2 regions of the Lysinibacillus sp. GW823-FHT06C08 genome follow, and region 1 is predicted to be linked to the other one. Evidence: riboswitches for the same ligand, from Rfam matches in the RefSeq annotation. Region 1 holds a riboswitch; the other holds the start of a gene.
The links. A riboswitch is a leader RNA that binds a small molecule or an ion and turns the genes downstream of it on or off. The one in region 1 is predicted to bind cobalamin.

Region 1 (15,614 bases):
CATGTTTTTGCAGAGGCTGCTAAAAACGGTTGTTATATTGTGACAACCGATGTGGATGGGGCTGCTGATATTACCCAACAACAACGCTTTGGCCGTATTCATCCAACACATGATTGGGAAAGTATTGCTCGGACGTTGCAGCAAGTCGCACATCAGGAAGCATTGTTAGAAAATACTTGTCTTCAGCTACAAGCCGATGCGCGGAAGGAATTAAACTGGCAGCATATCGTGAAAGATGTCGCTGCATACTTAAATGAAAAAAAGTAGAACTTCTCTCGATGGAGAGGAGTATTCTTTTCTTTGTGCCATTTTTTCCTATATAATGAAACTAGCTTTATAATGGTAGAAACAATCATGGGAAGACACAAGGGGAGACAAGAATGGAAATATTGCAAGCATCGATGAACGAACTAGAAGAGTTAACAAAGCTATTTGATGAATATCGTCAGTTTTATGGTATTGAATCGGACGTAAGTAGCGCTAAGGCATTTTTACAATTACGATTGGCCCTCAAAGAGTCGGTTATTTTTATGGCGCAAGTAGACGGCAAGATGGTTGGATTTACACAATTATATCCAACGTTTTCTTCCATAGCGTTACAGCGTGCCTATATTTTGAACGATATTTATGTCACGGAAGATGCTAGGGGCCTAGGGGTGGGCAAGGCATTGATGGAAAAAGTTTTTCAATATTGTGAGCAACAGTATGCTCGTTATGTGACACTGCAAACAGCAGCAGATAATGTGAATGCGCGTAAGCTGTATGAAAAGCTTCATATGAAGCAAGATGAATACTGTAATTATGTCAAATATTTTATGTAATAAGCATTTTAGTTTAGAATAAAGATGCTTAGATGTATAAAAATCCCCTAGATATTCCGTTATCTAGGGGATTTTATTGATATTATTTAATTTCTAACGTATATGGCTGTGTACTTGCTTGGCCATAATATTCACTAACTTCAATATAGTATTTACCTGCATCCAGTTCGATTGTACCTACCTCAGCATCTCCAGCTCCGTAAAGATCTAAAGTTTTGACTGTTTTTCCGTTTGCATCTATCACTCGAATCACACCATCTAGTGCTTTTTCTGTTTGAAGTGAGAAGAAGATATCACGTTTTTGGACGTTGTTAAATTCAAAGTAATCCTTATCACCAAATGGTATACCCGCATTTAAATATTGAGTAGCTATCCATTTGTCGTCTTCTTTCTTAAGGGCTAATGGTTTGGTTGGTACACCATTCACTAATTGGGAATCTGCATCTTCGTCTGTTCGTTTATGGTCGAACATCGTCAATGTGTAGGGCTGAATGGACAGTTGGCCAAGCCCTGTGCTATTGACTTGAATAAAGTAACCACGATCCTTTTTAGCCTTAAAGGATGTATTTACGTCTGTCGTTCCTACCATGCCAAGGAGTATCTCAAGAATATTATCGCTCAATCCAAATGGAATGGCGGTCTCCATTTCTTTCGGGTCAATTTTCATATTGCCATTTGTATCTTCAATAATCGATCCTGCAAATTTCAAGTCCTTCTGTAACTCTTTTGGCAATTGATTTAATTGTTCATTGGTAAATGGAACAGAGGAAATTAATAAACTCATAATTTCATCATTACCGTTTTGCTTATAATAATAGTAATCCTCATCGTCTTGGTAAATTAGATGATCTTTATAAGTTGTACCTGGTTGAATTTTTAGAGCTTTTGCTTCTTCATAATTATCAGGATTATAATCTTTTGGAATATCACCGATTTTACTTGTTTTCAACGTATATGGCTCAATAGAACGTTCCCCAGCATTTACAACGGCTACTACATATGTTTTGTCCTTTTTCAATGCCATCACTTTTGCATCGTTTTCATTACCGGCTGAGCCAAGAAGCAATGAAAGTAAGCCCAAATCATTGGTTAAGGACGAAACAGGAATTAGTTCATTTGCTTTTTCATCGTATTCAAAGACAGTACCAGCAGGCATTTGGCCAGCACCTTTGTTAAAGCTAAAACTATAAAGGGCATCTTCCTTTGTTTTAAATAAGAAGTAGTCCTCATCATATTCTGTTTGGAAATAAGCTTTTTGATCCTCACCAATGTTGAAGCGAATAGCTTGCTTAATAATCGGATCAACATTTTCTAAATTGTCCGTTGTAAAGGAATTCATGAGCATACTCATCATGCCTTCAATTTCATTTCGCTTTTTTGTTGTACTTGGCGTTATTGGTAATTGGTCGAGAGAGATGTTTTCGTCGTACATGGCTTCCTCTAAAGGTAGTCCATCCTCATCGGGTGGAAGTATAACAACCTCACCTTTTAATGTGTATGGAATCATAGACTCACTGACTGTTTCCTCTTTTTCAATGCCACCACTGAAAAACATCTCCATTGAAAACTCGCTATTACTTTCATTAGATACACTTAAAATGTATTCTTGATCTGGAACAGCATCGATAATCATGCTAACGGCTTCACCTTTAGCTGCACCGTAGGAACTTTGAATAGGGAAGGCTTCCTCTTCTTCAATTTCCTCTTTTTTAGCTTGCTTTATCTCTTCTGGTGGAATCGGATTGAAATCCTCTTTTAAGTAAAGATCCATAGTGGCAGTAACACCTGGAATTCCAGATAAATCAAACTTCAATGTTGTTGGTTTTGTTACTGAAAACGTAAAATAATCTTGATCCTTTTGTTGATCTTTGGACAGTAGGGTATAGTTTTTACCTGCCGTATTATATGGGAATTTTTTAATAGGCTGCATTGAAGACTTATTTAAAGCATCAATTGGCAAATTCGAGTTTTTCGCAGTTTGTGCTGTAAAGATATAAGTAGATTTCCCTTTTAAGCTATAACTACCATTATGATCTTTCACACCAATTAACAGCGTTCCTTTTTGGTCTGCTTTAAAAAGGTGACCTTCTTTTTTTCCTACACGAACATCATTAACTTTAATAGGCTCTACTTCACCTTGTTCATTAGTAGGGTAAAAGTATAAATCGAAGGCATAGTCGTATTGATCAGCGCCTTTTAATGTTAGCTGAGCATACTCATTTGCCTCTAGCTCAACCTTGTACCATTTTTTCTCGTCTTGCTGTTCGAAAACACCTTGTTCAATATTTAATGTATTTTTAGCAAGAACTTTGGCATTTTTGATACGCTCTTCTTTAGATTCAGAATAATGTTTAGGTAATTTATTTAAATCGAACTGTAAGGCTTTCACTGGATCGACAAGCCCATGACCATAAGTAAGATCATAACCCTTTTTACCTAAATCTTGTGCAGTTATTTCAAGAATTGCTTCAATTTCATGTGGCTTTAAATTCGGATGCTTTGATTTAAGTAGGGACACGATGCCTGCCACTACGGGAGATGCCATGGAAGTACCACTAAACTTAACAAAAGATGATCCTTTTTTGTCATCGTGTACAGTACTGTAGATGTCTTCGCCAGGAGCCACGACATCGACAGAGGGACCATAATTGGAATAGCTTGATAGCTTATTACGATCATTCGTGGAACCAACACTAATTACACCTTCATAGGAAGCAGGGAAGGAATATTCATCCGTCGACTCATTACCAGCCGCTGCGACAATCGTAATGCCACTATCAATAGCTTTTTGAACAGCATCCTGCATAAGTGGTGATTCACCATAGCCTCCTAAACTCATATTAATGACATCAACACCTTGCTCAATGGCGTACAGAATACCTTGTGCAATGATAAAATCATTTGCTCCTTCTTTTCCGTTAAAGACATCAATAGGTAGTAGCTTCGCTTGTGGATTAATTCCATGTCCACCAATGCCATTGTCTTTAGCTGCGGCAATAATCCCAGCAACATGTGTTCCATGATCACCTGGATAAGATGTATTTGCCGGTGCAGCTGCATTATAAGGTGTGAGTACTTGAGATTTTAGATCGGGATGTTTAAAATCAACACCAGAATCGATGACAGCTACTGTTACGTCATGTTCCCCAGCTAATGCTAGAGCCTGATCCATTTGCAAGAGGCTTAGATGATACATATCTTGTTTCTTTGGGTCAGTTTCTTTGTTGAAAGAATGATAGACATAACTAGGGGATACACTTGAAATCCCTTGCTGCTTTAAATAGTAAGAGACGGCTTTTTCTATGGATACACCTTTGTTAAGTTGAATCACATCATAGCCTAATGAAGGAATGGAGCGGATGACCTTAGATCCGATTTTTTTATGTACGTTTTTATCAAGGCCAGAATGCTTGATAATAATCGTATCCTTACTCATCCATTTGTCTTCATTTGTAAGATTCTTACCTGCATGTTGTGAATTGCTTGCTAATACGTTCTTCGCACTTTGTTGTGGTGTCTCCTCAGCAAAAGCCGAAGCGACAGGAACCATTAATGCAGCGGATGCTGCGACAGCGACTGATTTTTTAAACCAACTTTTCAATTGTATCTCTCCTTGATGTTCTATAATATGTCTCGACTATACTAATACGGTTAAACGTTAGAAAAGTTTCGCAAATGAGGAAAATTTTTCTCTGCGATTTAAAAACGAACTGTCCGTTACTTTTTATGGATGATACCATTACGCCTCTACATATAGCTGTTCAATCAATTGCAATAAGTCATGCTTAGAGCGAGGAATTGAAATATTTTCGTGCCATAATTTCTTTTTTTGTAGAGCCAAAGCCATGTCAAATACCCATGGTCGTTCAAGATGTGCCCGTTTTAGCAATTCTTCTTCATAAAATAAGGCGACAGGGTCACCATTATAAATAATTTTTCCTGCCTCCATGACCATAATTTGATCGGCCCATTCATAGGCAAGGGCAATGTCGTGAGTCGCAAGGATAATCGTTCTTTCATGGTCTTCTACTTTGGCTAAGTATTGAAAAACTTGTGTAGCGTAATAGCTATCAAGACCCGCTGTTGGTTCATCTAATAAAAGGACAGTCGGTTCCATCGCTAATACACCTGCCATGGCCACACGCTTTTTCTGCCCTACGCTTAAAAAGTGGATGGGTTTATCTAGTAGCTCTGTCACTTCAGTTTGTGCAACAGCCCATGCTATTTTTTCTTCAATTTTTTCCGTAGGCCATCCTAGATTCATTGGACCATAGGCTATATCTTGCTTAACAGTTCCTGAAAAAAGCTGATTATCAGCATCTTGAAAGACGATTCCAACCTGTTGGCGAAGAGCCTTTAATCCCTTTCTATTATATTGAAGTTTTTCTCCATCAAATGAAATGGTCCCAGCTGTTGGTTTCAAAATACCATTAAGGTGCTGAAATAAAGTGGATTTTCCTGCTCCATTATGACCGAGTATAGCGATTTTTTTTCCTTTTGGAATGTTTAATGTAATATCTGTCAAAGCCTTCGTACCATCTGCATAGGCATATGACAGGTTGTTTAGTTTAAAATAAAATGCTGTCATGAGAAGTACCCTCCGTATACGATGAGGAATAAAAAAATAGCCGTTATACCAAGCCAGTTTTTTTTGCTATAGGCGCCCGTTTCATGCCAATAAACCGTTTCACCACCACGCGCCAGCATGGCATGATTAAGCTCTCGACTGCGCTGAAACATTTCAATAAACAACGCGGCAATTAGCATAGACACTGAACGTAACCATTGCATGGGTGAGTGGTAGCCAAGCCGGGCTTGCTGGGCCAAATGAATTTTTTGCATGCTTTCTAAAAAAATAAAAATAAAACGATAGGTGAGTTCTACTAGCTCAACTAATAAAGTAGGTAGCCGCCATTGTCGAAGCACATAACAAATTCCTTGTACAGATGTCGTTAAAACTAAAAAATATAAGCAACTTATACTGCCAAGTACAATAAAGAATAGTTGCTGGGCGGTAGCGATACTGGCTCTCCCAATAAAAATTGTCCAGTTTATATACGTAAATGCCCCCATATGGGCTGGTAATGTATGCGCTGCTGGAGCTATCGAAATGATGATTGATAAGAGACTTGTGAATAAGAAAAAACCAGGTAGTAATAATAGCTTCGCATAATAGTTTAGTGGAATTTTCGCGCCCCAAATGATAAAAGCACTCATTACAAAAAATGTAATGAGTGAAAGTCGTTCATCTCTCATAATAAGCGTGAATAAAAGTAGTCCTAATGAAAATATCATTTTTTCTAGCGGATGAACGAACGCTAGCTTATTGAGATACGCATACTTATCAATGAGTAACATAATCCTTAACCTTCTTTATGCTTGCCACGCATATAGCCAATAAAGTAGCCGATAAAACCAGCACCAATAGCTGCTTGTAGCACGAATAATAAGCTTTCAATTTCACCACTAGGTGGTTCCCACAAACTATCAAACCATGGCTCATATTCTGCATTGATCTCCCCAATGGCTGCTTCTGCTTCACCGTCGGCTCCTCCAAATTCTGCTCCTTTTTGGACGAAAAGAGGGATAATCGCCAATAGTACGACGATTGCTAAAAGTAATAAATTTCGTTTCATATTAGTGCGCCTCCTTTGTAGAGAAAACACGTAAAGATTTTAATTCGCTAATATTATATTTTTTCAAGAAGTTCATGACAATAACTGTTAATATTCCTTCACTCACAGCTAATGGGATTTGTGTTAAGGCAAAAATACTTGCGAACTTTGTAAAGGAAGCCATAAAGCCTCCAACTTCAGATGGGAAGGCTAGTGCTAATTGAATGGAAGTCACCACATATGTACCTAAATCCCCAAGCATGGCCGCAAAGAAAACAGCTAATGAAAACGATAACCCCAATTGTTTTGCCCCTTTAAATACAAAGTAGGCGATAAACGGTCCTACAATAGCCATCGAAAATGCATTAGCCCCTAATGTTGTGATCCCACCATGAGCTAAAAGTAAAGATTGAAATAATAAAACAATTGTCCCAATGACACTCATGGCTAACGGTCCAAATAATACTGTTCCGAGACCTACTCCTGTTGGATGTGAGCAGCTCCCTGTAACTGAAGGGATTTTTAAGGCTGATAGGACAAAGGCAAACGCACCGGACAGCCCCAGAATCATTTTTGTTTCAGGGTTTTCATCAATTGTTTTACGAATAGAGCGCAATCCTAAAATAATAAATGGGATGGAGATTACCCACCAAAAAATAGCCCATTCGATTGGTAAAAAACCTTCCATGATATGCATGGCGAAGGCACGCTTTGGCACCATTAAAAAAGCCAATAGAAAATAACTAAGTTTCCACCAAGACAGCTTCAATTTTTTTCCTCCAAACTGTAAATAGATTTTTAGAATGTAGCGTGCGTAATAAAAAAGCACTTTTCCGTTGTTGGAAAAGTGCATAGCTAAAAAAGCAAATAACATTTTCATCTGCTAAGCCGCACACCTATCCTCGTAGGCTGAAACGATCACTTATGTTCGGCAGGTCTCCTGGCTCTAGTTCAACACTTTATAGGTCTTCCCATCCATTGGACAGTGACATTTTCTATAAAGCTCCCTATTACAGTGGCGGGACCGCGCCGGACTTAAACCGGCTTCCCTTTTAAGCAAAATGACGAGCATTTTACACCGAAAAATAGTAAGTTGTGAGATTTCACGACAAAGTGTATCACGAATTTCCATAATTATGCTATACTTTTTTTATAAAAAATTAAAAATAGAATATCAATGTCGAAAATTCTGATAACTAACGTTTTTTAGGATTAAAGAAGGCAAATTCAAATTTTTAATAGCTTTCACCCCTCCTATGAAATTGATAAATTTGTCATGATTTTTTAAAGAAATATTGAAATTTTAAAATAATAAGATATGATTAAGACAGTTTTCTATTATGTATACGATTAAAAATTTCATATAAAACGTCGATAAGTGCTCGAAGAACTCGAGATAATAGGGAAATTGGTGAAAGTCCAATACAGCCCCCGCTACTGTAATAGCTGATGAAATCGCAATGCCACCTGTGCAAACTAGGGAAGGTGCGACAGTAAAATGAAGCTTAAGTCAGGAAACCTGCTTATCAGATTGTGCATGCAAACTTTTCGGAGGGAGAAGTTGAAGCAAAAGCGAGGATCTGTCTTTCAATCTATTCGTTTTTATTTGGCTTCTACAAACCTTTACTCTTCGGCAGAGTAAAGGTTTTTTCTTTTTTCCAAAAGCAAATGAGGGGAGATATAAGATGACAACGTGGAATTTAGAGGGGATGAAAACACATCTCTTTATTTGCAATGGCAGTAGCTGTATGAACAAGGATGGGGAGGAAATTACCCAAGCTATACGAGATGAAATACAGCGTAACGCACTAGATAAAGAAATACATACGACAAGAACGCGCTGTAATGGACGATGCAAGGATGCTTGTGTTGTGATTGCTTACCCTCAGGGGAATTGGTATCGTGTACCGTCAACGGAGCATGCTAGAACACTTGTACAGGATTTGCATCATGAATCCTTATATAACGATCATGTTTTTACACTTCGAGAAGGGACATTACAGCGAACAGCGCAAACAACAGCCATTAAAGGGATTGAAAAGGTGAAAGAGGGGTAAAAACATGGCGCAAAAAGGGAAAATTTTCGTAGTAGGCTTTGGGCCTGGAGACTTTAAGCATATTACGACACGTGCAGTAGAGGCTTTACAACAAAGTGACATGATCATAGGCTATAAAACCTATGTTGAACTGATTCAAGATTTAGTCAGCGCAAAATCCATTGTCAGTACAGGTATGACAGAGGAAGTGTCACGTGCTCAGGAGGCCGTTCGTCAAGCAGAGGCAGGAAGTATTGTTTCGGTCATTTCGAGTGGAGATGCAGGCGTTTATGGTATGGCGGGATTGGTGTATGAAGTATTAATTGAGCTAGGCTGGACAGAGGCAACTGGTATTGAAGTGGAGATTGTCCCAGGTATTTCAGCTATCAATTCATGTGCTAGTTTACTTGGTGCACCCATTATGCATGATGCTTGTACCATTAGTTTGAGTGACCATCTCACTCCGTGGAATTTAATTGCGAAGCGTGTGGAAGCCGCAGCTATGGCCGATTTTGTTATTGCTTTATACAATCCTAAAAGTGGTCGCCGTACAAGACAAATTGTCGAAGCGCAACGAATTCTTTTAGAATATCGTTCTCCTGACACACCAGTAGGGCTTGTAAAAAGTGCCTATCGAGAACGTCAGGAAGTGACGATGACGACATTGGCAGAAATGCTGGAACATGATATTGGTATGCTGACAACAGTTATTATCGGAAACTCATCTACGTTCTTCTATGATAATAAAATGATTACACCGCGAGGCTACCAACGTAAATATACACTTGGTGAGGAAAAACAGCCATTACGTCCTCATCAACGCTTACGGGAAGAAAATGAGCCATGGGCGATGAATCAAGAGACAGGAACAGCACGAAATGACTTTGCGGCAGACCCTAATGCAGGGAGAATGAATAAACCCAGTATAGCCGTTATGCCAAAGCCGAAAAAAACAGCACTTGAAATGGCTACAGCGGCACTTGCAATGGTAAAGGGAACAAGTGCTATCAAGGTTACTCCAAAGCTTGTACAACAAAAAATAGAATCCATTTTTGAATTAGCAGTGAGCCCTGGCGTGGCTAATAAATTTTTCACACCACAGCAAATGATGACGTTAGCAGAGGTAGTAGGAGAAGAAGGATCAATGGAATATACACCAGATCATCAAATCCATTTGAAAATACCTACAACAACGCCTGAACGTATCACTGAGAAATTACAGGAAGTAGGCTTTTTATTAGCACCAATTGGTGATGTGTTATCGTTGAAGGCTTGTGATTTTTGCTACGGTGAAAAAGCAGATTCCATTCCATATGCGGAGGAAATTCAAGAAAAGCTTGGCGGTATGTCATTACCGAAAACATTAAATATTGGCTTCAATGGCTGTGGAATGGCTTGTTATCGAGCCGTGTTTGATGATATTGGGATTGTCTATCGCAAAAGTAAATTTGATGTCTTTATTGGAGCGAAACCAGTCGGGCGTACGGCTCATGCAGCACAGCCTGTTGTAGAAGGTTTGGAGCCTGATCAATTAATCCCTTTAATTACAGATATTATTGAAGAATATAAAGCAAATGCGCATCCAAACGAGCGTCTATTTAAATACTTCAAGCGGGTGAAAAAGATATTGCATTTTACGTATCAAGATATGTCTTCCAAAATAAAAATAGAGCCAGCTCCGTGCGGCGACTAGTGAGGAGAAAAGAGATGAAAGCTATATTATTTGTTGGCCATGGGAGCCGTTTAGCAGCAGGAAATGATGAGGTGCGTACATTTATCGAGCAAATGAAATCTCGCATTGATGAACAATATTTAGTGGAAACATGCTTCCTTGAATTTGCTTCTCCTAACATCGAAGAAGGTATTACAAACTGTGTGAAAAAGGGTGCTTCAGAGGTACATGTCATCCCGATTATTTTACTTCATGCAGGTCATTCTAAGCTACATATTCCGGCAGAAATCGAGCATGCTCGTGAGCATTATCCGAATATCACATTCACATATGGTCAAACAATTGGCATTCATGAAGAAATATTTGCGATATTACAGGATCGTTTAGTTGAAATTGGATTTGATACTGAACAAGAACAGGAAGACACAGCCATTTTATTAATTGCTCGAGGAGGTAGTGATCCTTATGCAAATGGAGATTTCTATAAAATTACACGATTACTATGGGAAAAACTACCTGTTAAATACGTAGAAAGTGCCTTTATGGGCGTAACGGACCCTCGTGTTGAAGAAGGCATTGAACGCTGTGTCAAACTAGGTGCTAAAAAAATTATTATGCTTCCTTACTTTTTATTCACGGGTATTTTAATGGAGCGTATGCATGTTATGTGTGAGAAATACAATGAGCAATTTCCAGCATGTGAGATTCAAATTGCCAACTACTTTGGCTACCATGAACGTTTACAAAATGTTCTATTAGAACGTATTGAGCAAGCGGTGAATGGTACATCAACAGGTATGAAAGATCTTGAAGAATATCGGGCTTACGCTGCTATTCATGGGCATGCACATCATCATCACCATCATGATCACGACCATGATCACGACCATGATCACCACCACGACCACGACCATGATCATGGACACGATCACGATCACCATCATCATCATGAAGAGGAGCCAGTAAAATGATTTTCATGTTAGCAGGGACGAGTGATGCAAGGAATCTAGGCCTTGAACTGCAAAGGACGGGACATGCTGTAACTGCCACCGTTGTGACGGAATCGGCAGCCTCTAGTCTTGCTGACGCTGGCTTACCTCATTTAATAGGGCGACTTACAGCGGAAGAAATGGCGACTATTATATCGGAACAAGGCTTTCAATTGGTGGTAGATGCCTCTCATCCATTTGCAGAAGAGGCATCGAAAAATGCCATGGCAGCAGCTGAAAAAGCGCAAGTTCCTTATATTCGCTATGAACGTGCTCATGAACATTATGAACACCCACTTATAACAGTCGTGAAGGATTATGAGGAAGCAGCTCAGTTAGCAGCAGAAAAGCGTGGTGTTATTATGCTGACAACAGGTAGTAAAACGCTTGCTACATTTACGAAAGTCTTACAAGGCTTAGAAAATACAAGAGTCATTGCTCGTATGCTCCCACGACTTGACAATATGGAAAAATGTGAGGCGCTCGGTGTGGCACAGCGAGATATTGTAGCCATTCAAGGCCCATTTTCAAAGGAATTAAATGAAGCATTATTCCGTCAATATGGAGTGACCTTAATGATTACCAAAGAAAGTGGCAAAGTCGGCTCAGTAGACGAGAAGCTAGAGGCAGCCCTTGCTTGTTCTATAGAAACAATTCTTATTGCAAGACCCAATATTAAATATGGCCAGCAATATTCCACTTTTGAAGAAGTGTTACAGGCTGTACAACATACACTTTAGGAGGCAATAACAATGGATTTTAAAACAGATTTCAAACCATTAACAGTAGACCCAGATAAAATTTACGATTACAGTTTCTCGATTATCGCGGAGGAAATGGGGGAGCATGACTTTTCAGAAGATGAATGGAAGGTTGTGCGCCGTATTATCCATGCATCTGCTGACTTTGAGCTAGGTCGTAGCGTTATTATTACACCAGGAGCACTTGAAGCAGGTGTTAAGTCTATTCTGGCAGGGCGTCATGTAATTGCGGATGTGCAAATGATTGAAAGTGGCTCTGGTAAAAAACGTTTCCAAAAACATGGTGGCGATTTACATTGCTATATTGCGGATGAGGATGTATCTGTAGAAGCGAAAAAGCAAAATACAACGCGTGCCATTATATCGATGCAAAAAGCCTCAAAATTGCATGAGGGCGGTATTTATGCCATTGGTAATGCCCCAACTGCATTACTAGAATTGATTCGTTTAATTAAGGAAGGCTTAGCAAAACCAGATTTAATTATTGGTATGCCTGTAGGTTTCGTGTCTGCGGCTGAATCGAAAGAAGAGCTGCTAAAACTTGAAGGTATTCCGTACATTACAAATGTTGGTCGGAAAGGCGGTAGTACAGTGACGGTTGCCGCATTAAATGCCATTTCACTTTTAGCGGATGAACAGGCGAAAAAATAATGGAGCGGAAGCCAAAAAAGGATCCTAAGGACATGCGTCACGGTTATACAACAGGAGCCTGTGCAACTGCAGTAACAAAGGCCGCTTTACTCGCCCTTATTACAAATGAAGAGCAAGAAACAAGCACGATTCATTTGCCAATAGGTAGGGATGCGACCTTTACCATTGAAAAATGCCTATTTGAAAACAATGCCGTCAGCTGTGAAACGATTAAAGATGCTGGTGATGACCCAGATGCCACACATCAGGCACTCATCGTCGGTACTGTGAGCTGGGCAGAGACACCTGGTATTCATTTAGATGGTGGGGTTGGAGTCGGGCGTGTCACAAAGCCCGGCTTACCAGTGCCTGTTGGAGAGGCAGCCATTAACCCTGTCCCACGGAAAATGATTCACAGCACTGTTCAAGGAGTATTGGACGAATTTCAAATTACACGAGGGGTTAACGTAGTGATTTCCGTCCCTAAGGGTGAGGAGATTGCGAAAAAAACGTTAAATGGTCGTCTTGGTATACTTGGAGGCATCTCGATTTTAGGCACAAGGGGAACCGTCGTGCCTTTTTCAAGTTCTGCGTATATGGCTAGTATTGTACAGGCCATTAGCGTCGCTAAAGAGGCTGGCTGTGAGCATTTAGTAGTGACAACAGGTGGTCGCAGTGAAAAATTTGGGATGAAGCAATATCCCGATTTACCTGAAGAAGCTTTTGTTGAAATGGGTGATTTTGTTGGCTTTACTTTAAAGCATTGTAAGCGACTTGGTATTAAACAAGTGTCCCTTGTCGGGATGATGGGGAAATTTTCAAAGGTGGCACAAGGGGTAATGATGGTGCATTCCAAAAGTGCTCCGATTGATTTTAACTTTTTAGCACAACTTGCAGAAGATGTAGGGGCAGATGCAGACACAATAGCCGAAATACGAGAGGCCAACACAGCGTCGCAAGTAGGTGAAATTATGATGGAAAAGGGATATGAATCATTTTTCCATCGTTTGTGTGAGGCCTGCTGCTATTCCTCCATTCATCATATAAAGGGCGGTTTAACGCTTTCCACATCGATTTATTCGATGCAGGGACAATTATTAGGAAGGGCTGATGACATTGCATCGATCGATGAAATTAATTGGGATCGGGGATAACGGATTAGCAAGCTTATTCCCACAATACCGCCAGTGGATTGAAGACTGTGAGGTACTTGTAGGTGGTGAGCGCGTGCTTGATTTTTTCCCGCATTTTACAGGGGAAAAAATCATGATCAAAGGAGGTCTTTCAGCACTTGTTGAGAGATTGTCAGAGGAAACAAGAAATACGATTATTCTCGCATCAGGAGATCCATTGTTTTACGGCGTTGGGGGCTATTTAGCGAAAAAGCTAGATTTGGAGGTTTATCCATATATGAGCTCCGTACAGCTAGCCTTCGCGAAAATGGGAGAAAGCTGGCAGGATGCTTATGTTACAAGTATTCATGGACGACCTATGAAAGGCTTGGCACAGCGCATCGATGGGAAAAAGAAAATAGCTCTGTTAACAGATGCTGAAAATAGCCCAAATGCGCTCGCACGTTATTTAAAGCATTTTGGTATGACCGAATATCGTGCATTTGTAGCCGAAAATCTACAGGGTGAAGATGAAAAATGTGATTGGTATTCGCTAGATGAAATGGAGAATGCACATTTTTCCCCTTTAAACGTAGTTATTTTACAACAAACTGTTGAACCAAAACGCTACACACTCGGTATTGATGATGAAGAGTTTTCACAACGAAAACCAGATAAAGGACTCATTACTAAGAAAGAAATTCGTGTCTTAAGCTTACAGGCGATGCAACTTCAACAGGATAGTGTTATTTGGGATATTGGTACATGTACAGGATCTATGGCCATTGAAGCGGGGAAGCTTGCACCTGAGGGGGAAGTATACGCCGTTGAAAAAAATGCACCTGATTTAGAGAACTGTCTACACAATCAGCAAAAATTTCGTGTGGATATAACAGCAATTCATAGTAAAGCTCCAGAGGGACTCGATCATTTCCCAGACCCTGATGCCATTTTTATCGGTGGTACTGGTGGTGAAATGGTCGAATTACTACAATTGTGCTGTAATCGCTTAAAACCAAATGGTCGAATTGTTTTAAATGCTGCGACAATTGAAAATTTATATAAAGCAGTGGAAGCGTTTAAGGCTTGTGATTTTGCGGTTGATATTTTACAGGCACAGCTTGCGCGTAGCAAACCGATCTTAGATATGACACGCTTTGTGCCATTAAATCCAATATATATTATTTCGGTTTATCGAAAGGAAGAAAATCATGACTAATTTAGGTGTTTTATATGGCTTGGGCGTAGGTCCTGGCGATCCAGAATTAATTACAGTGAAGGCGTTTCGTGTGATTCAAGAGTCACCTGTTATTGCCTATCCCAAAAAACTTAGAGGCAGTAAGAGCTATGCCCATCGTATTGTAGATGTTTATATTAATCCAGAGGAAAAAGATATGCTTGGTCTTGTATTTCCTATGACGAAGGACGAAGCTGTCCTTGAGCGTGAATGGACAAAGTCAGTCGAGCTTGTATATGAAAAATTACAGGAGGGTAAGGATGTAGCCTTCGTTACAGAAGGTGATCCGTTATTATATAGTACGTTTATCCATATGATGAAGTTAATGCAGGACATGCATCCAGATGTAGAAATTCGTACGGTTCCGGGGATATCCTCATTTAATGGCTCCGCTTCTCGACTTGGTATTGCATTAGCTGATGGTGATGACCGTGTCGCGATCATTCCTGCCTATGATGATTATGAGGCAATGCGTGAAGCTATTGAAAGTCATGATGCTGTGGTCTTTATTAAAGTAGCAAAAGTAATTGATTTAATGCTACAGGTACTACGTGATTTAGATTTACTAGATAAAGCATCTGTTGTGACAAAGGTAACATCTGACGAAGAAGTAATTTGGGATGTACGCGAGTTGGATGGTGTCGACTTAGAATATTTAACATTAATGGTGGTGCGTAAATAATGAAGAAGATCTATATAGTCGGCGCCGGTCCCGGTGATCCAGATTTAATTACAGTTAAA
Region 2 (15,614 bases), on a different contig from region 1:
AAGGTCTCCAAACGTAAATTCATCTCGAACATGTAATTTGCCTGTTAAAGCCTTGATGAATGTTAAACGCTGATGGCCATCATGTCGTATTTTAAAGACCTCTCCTTGAAACGGTGCTTCCGGCTCGAAGTGAGTACCCGTTATGAGTGGAAGTTGAGCAATCAATTCTTGAATGCCTTCATCTTTTAATGCCGAACCAGTAAAGCAGGGGAAGGCAGATTCATTTTTAATCATCGATTGTAGGTGCTTCATACACAGGCCATGCTCCAATGCTTCATTCAAAAAGGCATCCAGGAGCTTTTCATCACGCTCCGCCAGCCATTCCATGATTGTGCTGGAAACATAATTCTCCTGAAGTGGTTCATCGACGAATAATACATGTTCCGAGAAATCTTTATGGAGCTGGGTCATCACAGCCCTTACATCTGCTCCGTCACGATCTATTTTATTAATAAAAAAGAATGTAGGGACATGATAGTTTCGTAAAAGCTGCCATACCGTTTCAGTATGACCTTGAATACCCTCTACCGCACTTATAATAATGATGGCATAATCCATGACACGGATGGCACGCTCCATCTCTGGGGAGAAATCGACATGTCCTGGTGTATCAATCAACGTATATGTATCGTCGCCAATAGTCATGCGTCCTTGCTCGGCAAATATCGTAATGCCCCGTTTGCGCTCAAGCTCATGATTATCTAAATAGGCATCCTGATGATCGACACGTCCCCGCGCTTGAATACTATTTGTATGAAAAAGCACTTGCTCAGAAAAGGTTGTTTTTCCTGCATCAACATGAGCAAGAACCCCAATCGTCTTGTACATAATAAATCCTCGTTTCTATAAGTAGCTATCTTCTCATTGTATCAGAATACTAGCACAATTATTTCTTGTAAAATGATTCGTCTTTTTGTCGAAATAGTGCTAATATAATGATGATTATATTTTTTGCATTCTATTACTGATTGCGAATTAACGCATGAACTGCTAGTCTATCAATAGCATAATTAGAACATATTGGTGCAAATGGCATTTGTCATTTGCTTAAAAGGGAAATCGGTGCAATTCCGATGCTGTCCCGCAACTGTAAATGGGGAGTCTATACAGCATGCCACTGTAGTTTAACTATGGGAAGGCGTATAGATGATGAACCTAAGCCAGGATACCTGCCAGTATATGTATGTTAACTAAGAACCACGAGGATGGGGATAGTGATAAAGGTACTAATACCGTTTTTTCACTATGCAACTCTCTTGGCGACAAGAGGGTTTTTTTATGCCCTTCCAATTATCCTAGTAGCAAAGAAGTCTCTGATTTCTTTCTATATTTATGACAACAAAGGAGAAAAGGACATGAAAAAATGGAGAAGTATATGGCTAGTCATGGTCATCGCCTTAATCGCTGTATTAGGAGCGTGTGGCGCAAAGGACAAGCCTGAATCAGCAAAGCAAACTGAAAAAGTTGAACCGTCTGAGGCGACAACAACTGAGGTCATCATTGAAAATAATGAAACTACCCAAACCTATAAGGAAGCACCTAAAAAGGCCATTAGCTTAAATCAGCATGTAACAGAAATTATGCTTGCATTAGGCTTAGAGGATTCCATGGTAGGGACAGCTTATTTAGATGATAAAATCTACGAGCCGCTTCAAGCAGCCTACGATAAAGTTCCAGTTCTTTCAGATCAATACCCAACAAAGGAGCAAGTCATTGATGCCGAGGCAGATTTCTTGTATGCAGGCTGGAAAAGTGGCTTTGGTGAGAAAGGTGTTGGAACACCAGAGGAGCTTGAGGAATTAGGAATTCATACGTATTTACATACGGCTTCCAATATGACAAAGCCAACATTAGAAGATATTTTCACGGATATTCGTCATATCGCGGAAATATTCCGCGTGGAAGATCGCGGTGAAGCATTAATTGAACAAATGACAAAAGATGTCGAAGAAGTTCAAGCAAAATTACCAAAAGACAGTGAAAATTTACGTGTGCTAGTCTTTGACAGTGGTGATAAAGACGTATTCACGGCTGGTCAAAACTTTATGAATGAGCTAGTAACAATCGCTGGCGGTCAAAATATCTTTGGAGATGTGGAGTCAGGATGGACAACGGTATCGAAGGAAGATGCAGTAGATCGCAATCCAGAGGTGGTGGTTGTCATTGATTATGGCGAAACAACTGCTGAACAAAAGATAAAATTCTTAAAAAATGATCCAGCGTTGAAGGAAATGGAAGCAGTCAAAAATGATCGCTTTGTCATTCTTCCACTTTCAGCGGCATCTGAAGGGGTACGTGCTGCAGCGGCCATTCAAATTTTAGCCAAGGGCTTCTACCCAGCCAACTTTTAAAAACATTCGAGCTAGCGCTTTGCTAGCTCCTTTTTCTTAAGGAGCGATAACAATGAATGCATTTCGTCAAAACATACCAGATAAAACGTTCGAAACTCTAAATCAGCAAGGTGGTTATGCACGATTAGCGGTAAGCCCTGGCATTATTAATAAGCATTATACGCCAGCCCAATTTCAAAAAATAGCTGAAATAGTAGGGGAGAAGGGGGCCATTAAATATTCGGCCTCCTATAGCATATTATTATCGATCCCCTCTAGTGAACTGACAGAAGCGACCCATGCCTTACAGGAGGCTGGACTGTTTGTTGCTTCCTCAGGACCTCATATTGCCATGAAGGCATGTGATTTTTGTGATGGAGAAAAAATGGAGGCAGTTCCTCAAACAGAACAACTCTATCAGGCATTGGACGGTATAACTGTGCCTGCAAGAGTACGAGTCAATGTGAATGGCTGTGCATCGGCTTGCTATAATCCTACATATGATGATATTGGTTTAGTCTATCAGCATGAGAGCTTTGATGTTTATGTAGGAGCCATCCCTATGGGGGCGAAGGCACAGGCGGGTACTCTCTTCGCGAAAAGGGTAGGGATTGATCATATTGAGGATTTTTTGCTACAAATCATTCGTCTCTATCAAAACCAAGCTCGTTCCAATGAACCTTTTTATAAATTTTATCGCAGAACAAAAATGAATGCTGATTGGGAACTAGTAAAAAAATCAATAGAGTAGCAGGAAAAATACTTAGGGTGTCGAAATATTGTAGTAGAGCATAGAAAATGACAATACAAAGGAGCAAGAACATGACAACTAAACAAGGGATTCAACCAGAAGATCTTTATCACTTGAAATCAGTGGCAGATCCACAGCTCTCACCTGATGGGACTGAGGTAGTTTATGTAGAGACACGTATTGATGAGAAGAAAAAAGACTATGTATCTAACTTGTTTTATTTAAATTTAAAAGACAAACGTCCTCAGCAATGGACATATGGTAACGATCGGACAAGCTCTCCTGTCTGGTCGCCAGATGGCAGTCAAATTGCTTTTTCTTCGACAAGATCAGGCAAGCCGCAAATTTTTGTACTGTCGAAAACAGGGGGAGAGGCGAAGCAAGTGACGTATTGCAAAAACGGTGCGTCAACGCCTGTCTGGTCTCCTTGTGGAGAGAAAATTGCCTTTTCAGTTTTGCTAGGTAAAGATGAAACTATCTTAGACAAAGCTGAAGATGACAAGAAAGAAGAAAAAGAACTCAAGCCACTCGAAATCGATAAGATGAAACATAAGTCGGATGCGGGTGGATTTATGGATATGGACCAGCATACTCACATTGCCATTGTCGATTTAAAATCTGGTGACTTAAAGCAAGTGACAGAAGGGAACGAGGATTTCCATCTGAGTACATGGTCGCCAAATGGCAGTTATCTTACGTACTTAGCAGATCAAGCAGAGGACTTAGATTTTTCGTTTAATGCGGATATTTATTTATTCGATTTAGAAACAAAACAGAGTCGCAAGGTAACAGAGGGGATTGGCTCCTATTACCAAACGTCCTGGTCGCCTAATAGCCGCTTCCTTTCCTTTGTTGGAGGAAAACGTGAGTTTGAAAATGCCACACAAGCGAAGCTATGGATTTATGATATGGAACAAAATCTGCTAAACTGTGCAACAAGTGAATTTGATGCCCCTGTCGGTGACTATGTCATCGGTGATTTCCTGCAAGGGGTAGCAGCACCAAGTGTACAATGGATGAATGATAATCATAGTTTCTATTTCCAAGTAACGGATCACGGCAATGCGGCAATTTACTTTGGGAATGTAGATGGTGAAATTTATCCAGCTATTCACGATGATCAATACGTTTATGGTTTTTCATTAGATGCTCAAAATGATCAAGCCGTTGTCGCCATAAGTACGACAACGAATCCGGGCGATTTATATTACGTCAACTTAAAAACGGGTGAAAAAGAACGATTGACGACAGTCAATGAAGACGTTTTAAAGACGAAAGAGTTAGCTGTGCCAGAGAGCATTGAGTTTGAAGGAGCTGAGGGCTGGAAGGTCAATGGCTGGATCATGAAGCCAGTGGGCTATGAAAAAGGGAAGAAATATCCTCTTATTCTTGAAATCCATGGTGGTCCACATGCGATGTACGGCAACACTTATTTTAATGAATTCCAAATCCTAGCTGCTCAAGGCTTTGCGGTGCTGTATACAAATCCGCGCGGAAGTCATGGCTACGGACAAACGTTTGTGGATGCAGTACGTGGTGATTATGGTGGCAATGACTATCAAGACCTAATGGCTGCAGTGGACTATGCTTTAGAGCAATATGAGTTCATTGATCCAACTCGACTAGGTGTAACAGGTGGGAGCTATGGTGGCTTTATGACCAACTGGATTGTTGGGCATACCAACCGCTTTAAGGCAGCAGTTACACAACGCTCTATTTCAAACTGGATTAGCTTTGCAGGAGTGAGTGATATTGGCTATTACTTTACAGACTGGCAAATTCAAGCGGGGCTCGAAAATATAGAGAAGCTATGGCATCATTCACCATTGAAATATGTAGACAATGTTGAAACACCATTGCTTATTTTACATGGTGAAAAAGACTATCGTTGTCCGATTGAACAGGCGGAGCAATTATTTATCGCCTTGAAGTATCGGAAAAAAGAAACGAAATTCGTCCGGTTCCCTGAAGCTAATCATGAACTGTCAAGAAGCGGAAAGCCAACATTAAGAATTCATCGTCTCGAATATATACGAGATTGGTTTGTGGAAAAGCTTTAAAAAAGAGGTGGCTTAGGAAGTGAACATACTTCTTAAGCCATTTTTTATAGAAAAAAAGAACCACAGCAAAGTGTGATTCCAGATGAGTTAGTCCATTTTTTGAATAAAAACGACCTTCAAATAATTAAATTCAGGATATTCACGAGGCACACGGAAATCCTTTGGTAAACCGTATTCCTCTACAATTTTATAGCGTGTACGAGTCTCTTTAAATGCTTGGTCGATAAACCCTTTAAACTTTTTCATACCGAAGCTTGCGTTGTTTGTGGAAGCCACAATAATGCCATTTTTGGCTGTAATCGCAATCGTATCCTTCAGTAATTTTGGATAGTCCTTCGCCGTTGAGAACGTCATTTGCTTTGTGCGGGCAAAGCTTGGTGGATCTAATACAACAAGGTCAAATTTTAATTCGTGACGCTGTGCATATTTAAAATAATGAAAAACGTCCATTACTTTTATATCCTGCGCTTCATAATCAATTTGATTGACGCTAAACTGCTCAATCGTTTTGGCTAAACTGCGCTTTGCAACATCGACACTTGTTGTTTTAGTAGCTCCTCCAAGCGAGGCTGCTACAGAAAATGCCCCTGTGTAGGAGAAGGTATTTAGCATATTTGTTGTGCTCGCATAGCGCTCACGAATAGCTAATCGTACTTCCCGTTGATCAAGGAAAATTCCAGTCATCGCACCATCATTTAAATGGACTGCATAGGTCATCCCATTTTCCTTAACCATGATTGGAAATTCGCCAGGAGTCCCCATGACAAAATCATCCTGTTCCATATATTGCCCTTTACTATCGAATCGTTTTTTCTCATAAATGGCCTGGTAGTTGATGGTTTCAGCAAGCGCCTCATAAACGACTTCTTTCAATGAGTAAATACCCTCGCTATACCAACTCACCATATAGTAGCCATTAAAGAAATCGATCGTTAGGCCACCGATACCATCACCCTCGCCATTGAAAACACGGAAGGCTGTTGTATGTTCATTCTGGAAGAATGCTTCTCGTAGCTGTATAGCTTTTTTGAATTTTTTAATGAAAAAAGCTTTATCAATGGTTTCATTTATATCTGTCGTCAGGACCCAGCCAATCCCTTTATTTTGAATACCGTAGTAACCTGTACCAATAAAACGATTATGGTGATCCATCAGCTTAAGTAGAGTCCCTTGCTCGTAAGGTAGTTGTCGTGCATCCACTGCATCTTTTGAAATTAATGGGTAGCCTTTTTTTAATTGATCAGCAAAAGGCTGTTTTATTTGTAGTGCAATTATTTGTGTCATGTTGTCATCCTTTAAAAACGTTTTGCTTTATTATCGCACTGTTTGGATGGGATAGCCAAACTTATTTCAGGAATTCAGCAATTTTTGCCACCGTTTCGATTGTTGCCTCTTCAAAATAATTCATTTTGCTAAAATAGCTATGAATTAAACCAGACATGGTTATATGCTCCACAGGTACTCCAGAGTCAGACAATTTTTGGGCATAACTTAAACCTTCATCAAAGAGGACATCTGCCTCTGCTGCAATGAGGAGTGTTTTAGGCATACGTCTTACATCCTCGAGCAGTAGGGGAGACACCAATGGATTTGTAAAGTTCAATTCATCTGTATAGTGTTGAGAAAACCATTGCATGCCCTGTTTATCTAGGCCGAACTTTTCTCCATAAGCCTGATAGGAAACGGTCGTAAAATCCACATTCGTAACAGGATAAATGAGTGCTTGTGCTTGCAATGATGGTCCACCTGAAGTTACAGCTAAGTAGGCCACGACCGTTGCTAAATTTCCGCCAGCACTGTCCCCAGCCACGGTCAACCGAGCAGCATCGCCACCATATGCTTCGATATGGTCATGCACCCATACTAAGCTATCGTAGGCATCCTGCAATGGAGTTGGAAAAGGAAATTCAGGAGCCAAACGATAATCCACTGAAACGACAATTGCTTGCGCTTGGTCTGCTAAAAGCTGACAGCCAGCATCAACAGACTCTAAATTACCATATACCCAGCCACCGCCATGATAATAAACAATAACAGGTAATGGTTGATCATGAGTAGGTATATAAAGTCGTAGCGTAATTTGAGCCCCATCACGCATGGTAATTAGTTGATCTTGCATCGCCGCTAATATTGGCTTATGGGGTGATTGCCATGGCGTAACCGTACGCATCGCGCGAGCTTCCTGTGGTGTAACTTGATAGTAGGGTGTAGCAACTTGTTGATCTTGAATATAATGAACAGCTTCTTTTCTTAAAGTAGTCATCCTCATCAGTCCTTTATCGTGACGTTTATTACTTACATTATAAACTATTCATATAATTTTACTAGGATTTAATTTTAGAAAAAGAAAATTCTTTCATAATAGAGGTGAAATCAACGAATTGTGTTTATAATAAAAGGGAAGAAAGTATTTGGAGGGACAGTATGATTTCTTTAATTGTGGCACATGATGACAACCATGTAATTGGTTATAATAACGGAATGCCTTGGCATTTACCGGGAGATTTGCAGTATTTCAAAAACAAAACAATGGGCAAGCCAATGATTATGGGACGAAAAACGTTTGAATCCATTGGTCGTCCACTACCTGGACGTCGCAATATTGTTATTACACGAGATGAAAATTATCACGCAGAAGGCACTGAAACTGTGACGAGCCTAGAAGAAGCAATAGCGATAGCAGGGGATGTAGAGGAAATCATGATTATTGGCGGTGAGCAAATTTTCCGTTTATCAATGGAAATGGCAGATCGCTTATATATTACAAAAATCAATCATTCATTTCAGGGCGATACCTTTTTTCCGAGCTATGAGGAGAAGTTTGTAGAGGTTTCTGCTGAACAGCCCGAAACAGCTTCAGAAGGCTATACTTTCCAATATCAAATTTTTGAGCGTAAATAACATGGGAAAAGCACGGTTTTGATAGACCGTGCTATTTCTATATTTAGGGGAGATATTGATGCGCAACATACGATTATCGAGTGGAGAAATTGCTCAAGTTGATTGCTTGAGCTGTGCCATCATAAGTGGACAGGTCAAGCCCAATGGTGGTGTTATCATTGAAACGGATTATTTTCACGCCCACCAGGATGTAGCTTATCCAATCAAGGGATTAGTTATTTTAGCTTCAAAGCGTCACATCCATTGCTTCGATGAATTAAATAATGACGAAAAACTGGATTACATCAATCTCTTAACAAAAATTAGACAAGCTCAAAGGGAAGTATTGGGCATTGAATACGTTTATTATTTTTACAACGAAGATACGACTCATCATTTCCATACTTGGATGGTGCCCCGCTATGAATGGATGAATGCATTCGGGCGATCCGTTGAATCCTTGAGGCCAGTATTACTTCATGCCAGAAATAATTTGAGTAATGAGGAGCATGAAAAAGAAGTAAGGGAAGCTATTGAGCTTTTAAGAGAATCCATAAAAAATCGCTCCTTATGAAGAAGGGCACTGAAAAAGTCCATATCTTTTTTTTCATTTGGCACTGTGACTCTACTGTTGTTTTCCGAAGCATTCCGCTCGCTTTCCGCGGGCGAGCGCCGAGTCTCCTCCTACGCTTCGCTTCGTGCGGGGTCTCGTCTGTCTCGCTTTCCCGCAGGAGTCGAGCGATGCTTCTCCAAACAACGCAATGTATCATTCTATTATTTTAGTCACACTTTCCTTTATAATAAAAAAATGAATATGTAGGTGGTGCCCCAATGATTTCAAATCAGGAAACCCTTAATTTAAGTCCATACATGGCAATCTACGATATTGTTGTGCCAAAAGATAATATGCTTCGCCAGATCAATGAACTTGTTGATTTTTCATTCATTTTAGATGAGCTAAAAACAAAATATTGTTTAGACAATGGACGTAATGCCATTCCTCCAATTCGCATGTTTAAGTACTTATTATTAAAAGCGATTAATGATGTATCAGACGTCGACCTAGTAGAGCGCTGTCATTCAACTATTTCTTGGATATGGCAACAGAAGATCCAATGAGACAGAAATAAGGCACTTCCTGTTCAAAATTGAACAAGAAGTGCCTTATTTTTATCTGAAAAAGGTTCGCATTTATGAAAACATAAGTTTTTCAGTGCCCTTTTATGAAGGGAGCGACTTTTTTATAAATAGAAGTACACACAAGCGTACATGGAAGCACAGCCAGCTAGCACAAAAAGATGCCAGATTGCATGGTTATAAGGTAGAGAGCGCCAAGCATAAAAGATGGCTCCAATTGTATAGAACAGTCCACCTGCAAGTAGTAAAGCAAAGCCATAAAATCCTAAGTATAAATAAACAGGCTTAATAGCAAAAATGATGAGCCAGCCCATGCCAATATAAAAAATTAAGGATAGCACTTCAAAGCGGTTAATGAAGAAACATTTAAAAAGAACACCTAATATTGCGAGTGACCAAATAATACATAATAAAGTAATGGCTAGGGTGCCACCCACCGCAATTAATAAAAACGGCGTATACGTACCGGCAATTAAAATATAAATGGACGAATGGTCCAAAATAGCGAAAAAGTGTTTATATTTTTCTGGCATACTGTGTAGCAATGTGGACATTAAAAACAGGATGATGACAGAGACGCCAAAAATACTAAAAGTAGTAATATGTAGAGCATTACCTGTTTGCACAGCTGTAAGCAGTAAAACAACTAGAGCCGGAATACTTGCAATAAAACCAATACCGTGTGTAATGGCATTCCACAGTTCTTCCTTCCAAGATTTATAGTCAAATGAATCAATCATTTACAACACTCCTTTCGTTCATGTATTTACTATACCCCAATAATTTATACATGAACATTTACATTTGTCATATATTTCATATCAAAAATGTCATAAGGCTGTCATATTCTTTTAGGGGCTTTGATAGACAAGAGATAAAGGAAACGCTATAGTATCAAAGGTAGCGTTTACATTTTCAAAAAATCAAGGCTTTGCCTAATGACAAATGTCATGTTTACATAATGATTCATTAGTCTATATAATAAATTTTAATGAAGTAAAAGGATGTGTCGAAGTGGGACGAATTCATATAGTAACGGACTCAACTTGTGATTTAACAAAAGAAGAAGTAGCACAGCATGGCATACATATCGTGCCATTAACAATTCAAATTGATGGTGAAACATATATAGATGGTGTGGATTTAGAGCCACAACCCTTTTTAGGCTTGATGAAAAATGCTAAAAATTTGCCGAAAAGTTCACAGCCTGCACCAGGTAAATTTAAGGAATTATATGATGAGCTAGGCAAGGATGGCGATCAAATTCTCTCCATCCATATGACAGGTGGTATGAGTGGCACGGTAGAGTCAGCACGACAAGCGGCTCAAATGACAGACGCTGATGTGACGGTGATTGATTCACGCTTTATTGCAATCGGTTTAGCTATTCAGCTACGTGAGGCTATTAAAATGCGCGATGCTGGAGCAACAGTTGAGGAAATCGTAGCTCGTCTGGATAAAGTACGTGCAAACACACATTTATATGTAATTGTGGATACGCTTGAAAATCTAATTAAGGGCGGTAGAATTGGTAAAGGTACAGGCTTTATCGGTTCATTGCTGAACATCAAAGTTATTGCTAATTTAGAGGGTGGCGTTTACAATCCCGTTTCCAAGGTGCGTAGCCATAAACAGGTAGTGAATTACTTATTTAAACAATTCCAAGCTGATACGGCTGGGAAAACAGTCAAAGCTGTCGGTATTTCTCATGCAGATGGCCTCATCACAATGGGGAATCCATTAAAAGAGTTAATCGAAGGTACTGGCTTTAATGACGTTGAGATTGCCTTTACATCTCCAATTATTTCGACACATACTGGACCGGGTGCCATCGGATTTATTTATTTTGCAGAATAATAGTGAGGAGCTACTACATAAGTAAATGTAGTGGCTTTTTTCGTTTTGGCCCTTTTAGCTGGATACTTGTTCGGCTATTTGGAAAAGAGGAATTTTGGCAACAACACAAAATTATGGAGAACAGAGAGTAAGTCACTTTTCATTAGGGTATGAACTATTCTATAATAGAAGGTACAGAAAGGGATGGAAGGTGGTCAAATGGACATTCGGCGATTTATGTTGTCATGTTTGGCCGTCTTAGTACTTAGTGGTTGTGCAATATCAATCGATGAGCCGAATCCGCAAGCAGAGCCTGACGGTGAGCAAGCAGAAACGGAGCAAGATATGACGCAGGATGAGCAACAAACAGTAGAAGAGGAAAAAACCTCCAAGAATATGTTGACGCAAATTTTTGAACATTTTTTTGAGCCATCAGCAGAGGATTTATCGCAAATTGATGAAGAAAATGCAAAGCAACTGCATTATCTGGCACTAGGAGATTCATTAACAGATGGTGTCGGTGATGAGTATAGTCAAGACGGTTATGTAGGAAGATTAGCAGATTCATTGCTTACGTGGCCCTCGATTTCCGAGGTAGATGTTGATAATCGTGGCAAACGTGGTAGACGTAGTGATCAGCTACTAAAATTAGTGAAAAAAGGGCATTATGATGAAGAGTTGCAACAAGCGCAGCTCATTTCTTTAACAATGGGTGGCAATGATGTCATGAAAGTTGTTAAACAGGATTTGTTTAACTTAAAGCGTGACGCATTCGATAAAGAATTGCGGACGTATAAGCAGCGCTATAGCAAAATCGTTGAAGGCATTCGTGCAAAAAATCCGACAGTGCCCATCCTACTCATTGGTTTCTATAATCCGTTTTCGATTGTGACCAATGAGGCGAATGAATTCGATACAATTATCACAGAATGGAATAATGTGATTGAGGAAGTAGCGAGTGAAGATTCCAATGCTTGCTATGTATCGGTGGAGGATTTATTTGATTCAAATGAAGAGCTCGTCTATCATACAGATTTTTTCCACCCCAATGCAAAGGGATATGAAAAAATGACAGAACGTATACTAGCGGCAATGGAGCAGTGTGGTATGGAAGAAAAGATTAACAAGGCAATAGGCTTCGAGGAGTGACAAAATGAATAAATGGAAAGTCGCGTTTTTCGCCTTAGCAGGCACAGTGCTTTTTGCAATCCTCCTCGTCGTTTTTTTAGCAACTAGACCAGTAGATGGAGTCGATGTTGCCAAGCGTTCAGCAGGTGAAAGTGAAAGCAAAGGAAATGTACTCGTGGTGCAAACCACAACAAAGGAATTAGAATCGATTTCCAAAAAATATTTAAAGGATGCAGCAAAAGGCTCGCCTTTACCACTTGATTTTACAATCGGCGATGATATTCAATTACGAAGCACGCTCACGGTGTTTTACACGGAAATTCCGATTTCCATGAATTTTGAACCCATTGTAGATGACAAGGGCAATATTATTTTAAAGCAAACGGGGATGAATGTCGGGCTATTAAATATTCCGCCGGAGACGACGATGAAAATTATGCGGGATTCGGTGGAATTCCCTTCATGGATTACCGTGAACCCAAATAAAGCAGAAATCTATATTGATTTATCTCGCATTAACATAGCATCCGGATCACGCGTCCGTGCTAAAGAATTGGACTTACCAAATGACAAAATTTTATTAGAAATTATTGTTCCTGGTGAATAAGGAGTGAACTGAATGGCAAAGCAATATGCAACATTTGCAGGAGGCTGTTTTTGGTGTATGGTCAAGCCATTTGACGAAACACCTGGCATTGAATCGGTGCTATCTGGCTATACAGGTGGACATGTTGTCAATCCAACCTATGAGCAAGTGTGCTCAGAAACTACTGGACATGCCGAAGCCGTGCAAATCGTATACGATGATGATCTTTATAGCTATGAGCAACTACTGTCTATCTATTGGACCTTAATAGACCCGACAGATGCAGGTGGACAGTTTTATGATCGCGGCGAATCCTACACAACAGCCATTTACTATCATAATGAAGAACAACGTCAACTAGCAGAGCGTTCCAAGGCTGATCTAGAAGCTTCTGGAAAGTTTGATAAACCGATCATGGTGAAAATCTTACCTGCTAGCACATTTTACCCGGCTGAGGACTATCACCAATATTATTATAAGAAAAATCCAATGCACTACGAACGCTATTCGGTTGGAAGCGGTCGCCGAGCGTATCAAGAGCATCACTGGGGGAATAAACATGAATAAAGAACAACGTTTAAAAGAACTTACAGACATGCAATATTACGTGACACAGGAAAATGGCACAGAACCACCGTTTCGCAATGAGTTCGATGAGCATTTTGAAGAGGGCATCTATGTAGATATCGTCTCTGGAAAACCACTATTCAGCTCATTGGACAAATACAACTCAGGCTGTGGCTGGCCAGCATTTACGAAGCCCATCCAAAAAGAAGAAGTAACCGAGCACTTCGACACAACCCACGGTATGCGCCGAGTAGAAGTACGCAGTAAAGAAGCAGACTCCCATTTAGGACATGTCTTCCCAGACGGCCCAAGCGAACTAGGAGGCCTACGCTACTGCATTAACTCAGCATCCCTTCGCTTCATAGCAAAAGAAGATCTAGAAAAAGAAGGCTACGGCCAATTCCTATCATTATTCAAATAAAAAATCCTAGCAAGAGCGATCTTGCTAGGATTTTTTTGTTTTGATGGGTGTAGAGGGAGGGAGAGTTCAGATGAATGGCAAGCAATAGCAAAGTGACGGATAGAAAGTGAAAAGAGACGGATAGCACTCTCAAAGTGGTGGATAGCCATCGAAAAGTGAAGGATAGCCCGCTAAGAGCGATGGATAGGACTCTAAAGTTGAAGGAAAGCCGCATTAAGTGAGGGAATTCCCCAATATAAAGGTGCAAAATAGCAAAGTGACGGATAAAGCTCTCAAAGTGACGGATAGAAAGTGAAAATTGGTGGATAGCCCGCTCAGAGCGATGGATAGAATGCTAAAATCGAAGGGAAGTCGCATCAAGTGAGAGGATTCTCCAATATAAAGGTGCAAAATAGCAAAGTGACGGATAAAACTCTCAAAGTGACGGATAGAAAGTGAAAAGTGGTGGATAGCCCACTCAGAGGAATGGATAAAACACTAAATAGCAGGAGACAATTCAAAGAGACGGATAGCCGACCTGACTATGGCTAATCCATATCTCCCCAATTGAACCCCCTCCAGCCAAAAAAAGAGGGATCCTCCAACGAAAGGATCCTCCTCAGAAATTCGCAATAAAACTTAAACTTTAAATGCGCCTACTAGATTACGGAGGCTGTCTGCTTGTTGGGCAAGCTCTGTGGCAGCCGCATTGATTTCCTGCATGGAAGCGGAGCCCTGGGTGGCAGCGGCGGCGGATGTTACAGTGTTAGCTGCGGACTGCTCGGCATAGGCATTGACGTGAATGAAGTCGCTTGCTACTGCGTTGCTAAAGTCCAGTGTCGATGCAATTTTATCCACCATGGCTGCTATAATCGTTGTAGTTTCTTCTGTATGCGATAAAATGTTGGCCAAGGATTGATTAGTTTCATTGGTCACTTCAACGCCACGAATGACAGTAGTGACCCCTTCATGGTTTTGGGCAATGATCGATGTGACTTCATTCTGAATAGATGTCACTATCGCAGTTACTTCCTTGGCGGCACTTTGGGATTGTTCTGCTAGTTTACGAACTTCATCCGCTACCACGGCAAAGCCCCGACCATGCTCGCCAGCTCGAGCTGCTTCAATTGCTGCATTTAAAGCTAATAGATTTGTTTGCTCGGAAATAGCTGTAATGGTACCAATGATCGATGTAATGTCGGCAGATTTTCGACCTAACGCCTCGACCGTTGATGTTGTGGAAGCCATTGTTTCTTCGATTGATTGCATAACCAGCGAAGATTGCTCCACAGAAAGGCTTCCTTCATCGGCTGCTTGCTGCATGGCTATAGAGGCACGATGTACGGCACTCGCTTGTTCGTTTAATTGATGCATAGAGTGCTCTAGGTCGCTCATTTTTTGTTGCGCACTATTCATACTAGAAATGGTATTATCACTATCGCTTGCAATATCGGCTGTTGCATCCGCAATATCTTGAATGGTACGAGCATTTTCATCTGCTAACGACATGAGCTCCTGACTACTACTTGATACATGATCAGCCAGTTCGCTTACACGTCGAATTAAATTGGAAATCGACTCAATCAATGTATTTGTAGAAGCGGCAATAGTGGAAAATTCATCGCGATTTCGCACTTTCACACGTCTTGTTAAATCGCCGCCTGCCTGAGCAATATCAAGGATGGAATCATTAATCGCTTGTGTATTACGCTTCAAAGATTTAAAGAGCATGAAACCAAAAATGACGATCGCTAAAAAGCCGATAATGGATACAATAAAAAATGTAGTGATTGAAAGATTGACTTGCTGATTAAGCTTGTCTAACTTTGCTTTATTCGACTCATCCATCACCATATTTATGGATTCAATATTATTATCAATATGCGTTTTCATTGTTTCTCCAGTAGCCCCCATCATGAGCTTACGAGCCTGTTCGAGA

Region 2: another riboswitch for cobalamin. It lies ahead of AC1Q6O_RS09320 (ABC transporter substrate-binding protein); the one in region 1 lies ahead of AC1Q6O_RS13300 (energy-coupling factor ABC transporter permease).

The regions. Positions count from the first base shown of each region.
Region 1 covers NZ_JBXAHN010000005.1:47,893-63,506, forward strand. Annotated here, with positions in the region: gene AC1Q6O_RS13270 (glycosyltransferase) at 1-267, shown strand, start outside; gene AC1Q6O_RS13275 (GNAT family N-acetyltransferase) at 381-821, shown strand; gene AC1Q6O_RS13280 (S8 family peptidase) at 904-4,422, opposite strand; gene AC1Q6O_RS13285 (energy-coupling factor ABC transporter ATP-binding protein) at 4,561-5,409, opposite strand; gene cbiQ (cobalt ECF transporter T component CbiQ) at 5,406-6,179, opposite strand; gene AC1Q6O_RS13295 (energy-coupling factor ABC transporter substrate-binding protein) at 6,185-6,457, opposite strand; gene AC1Q6O_RS13300 (energy-coupling factor ABC transporter permease) at 6,459-7,205, opposite strand; cobalamin riboswitch at 7,350-7,534, opposite strand; cobalamin riboswitch at 7,796-7,977, shown strand; gene AC1Q6O_RS13305 ((2Fe-2S) ferredoxin domain-containing protein) at 8,122-8,493, shown strand; gene cobJ (precorrin-3B C(17)-methyltransferase) at 8,498-10,165, shown strand; gene AC1Q6O_RS13315 (sirohydrochlorin chelatase) at 10,180-11,115, shown strand; gene cobK (precorrin-6A reductase) at 11,112-11,873, shown strand; gene AC1Q6O_RS13325 (precorrin-8X methylmutase) at 11,886-12,545, shown strand; gene AC1Q6O_RS13330 (cobalt-precorrin-5B (C(1))-methyltransferase) at 12,545-13,678, shown strand; gene cbiE (precorrin-6y C5,15-methyltransferase (decarboxylating) subunit CbiE) at 13,635-14,855, shown strand; gene cobI (precorrin-2 C(20)-methyltransferase) at 14,848-15,555, shown strand; gene cobM (precorrin-4 C(11)-methyltransferase) at 15,555-15,614, shown strand, end outside.
Region 2 covers NZ_JBXAHN010000002.1:310,944-326,557, forward strand. Annotated here, with positions in the region: gene AC1Q6O_RS09315 (elongation factor G) at 1-828, opposite strand, end outside; cobalamin riboswitch at 1,005-1,191, shown strand; gene AC1Q6O_RS09320 (ABC transporter substrate-binding protein) at 1,356-2,351, shown strand; gene AC1Q6O_RS09325 (precorrin-3B methylase) at 2,404-3,081, shown strand; gene AC1Q6O_RS09330 (S9 family peptidase) at 3,153-5,141, shown strand; gene AC1Q6O_RS09335 (class I SAM-dependent rRNA methyltransferase) at 5,229-6,425, opposite strand; gene AC1Q6O_RS09340 (alpha/beta hydrolase) at 6,487-7,404, opposite strand; gene AC1Q6O_RS09345 (dihydrofolate reductase) at 7,566-8,042, shown strand; gene AC1Q6O_RS09350 (HIT family protein) at 8,101-8,595, shown strand; partial or broken gene AC1Q6O_RS09355 (transposase) at 8,853-9,133, shown strand; gene trhA (PAQR family membrane homeostasis protein TrhA) at 9,263-9,898, opposite strand; gene AC1Q6O_RS09365 (DegV family protein) at 10,173-11,015, shown strand; gene AC1Q6O_RS09370 (GDSL-type esterase/lipase family protein) at 11,232-12,143, shown strand; gene AC1Q6O_RS09375 (YpmS family protein) at 12,148-12,729, shown strand; gene msrA (peptide-methionine (S)-S-oxide reductase MsrA) at 12,742-13,275, shown strand; gene msrB (peptide-methionine (R)-S-oxide reductase MsrB) at 13,268-13,696, shown strand; gene AC1Q6O_RS09390 (methyl-accepting chemotaxis protein) at 14,315-15,614, opposite strand, start outside.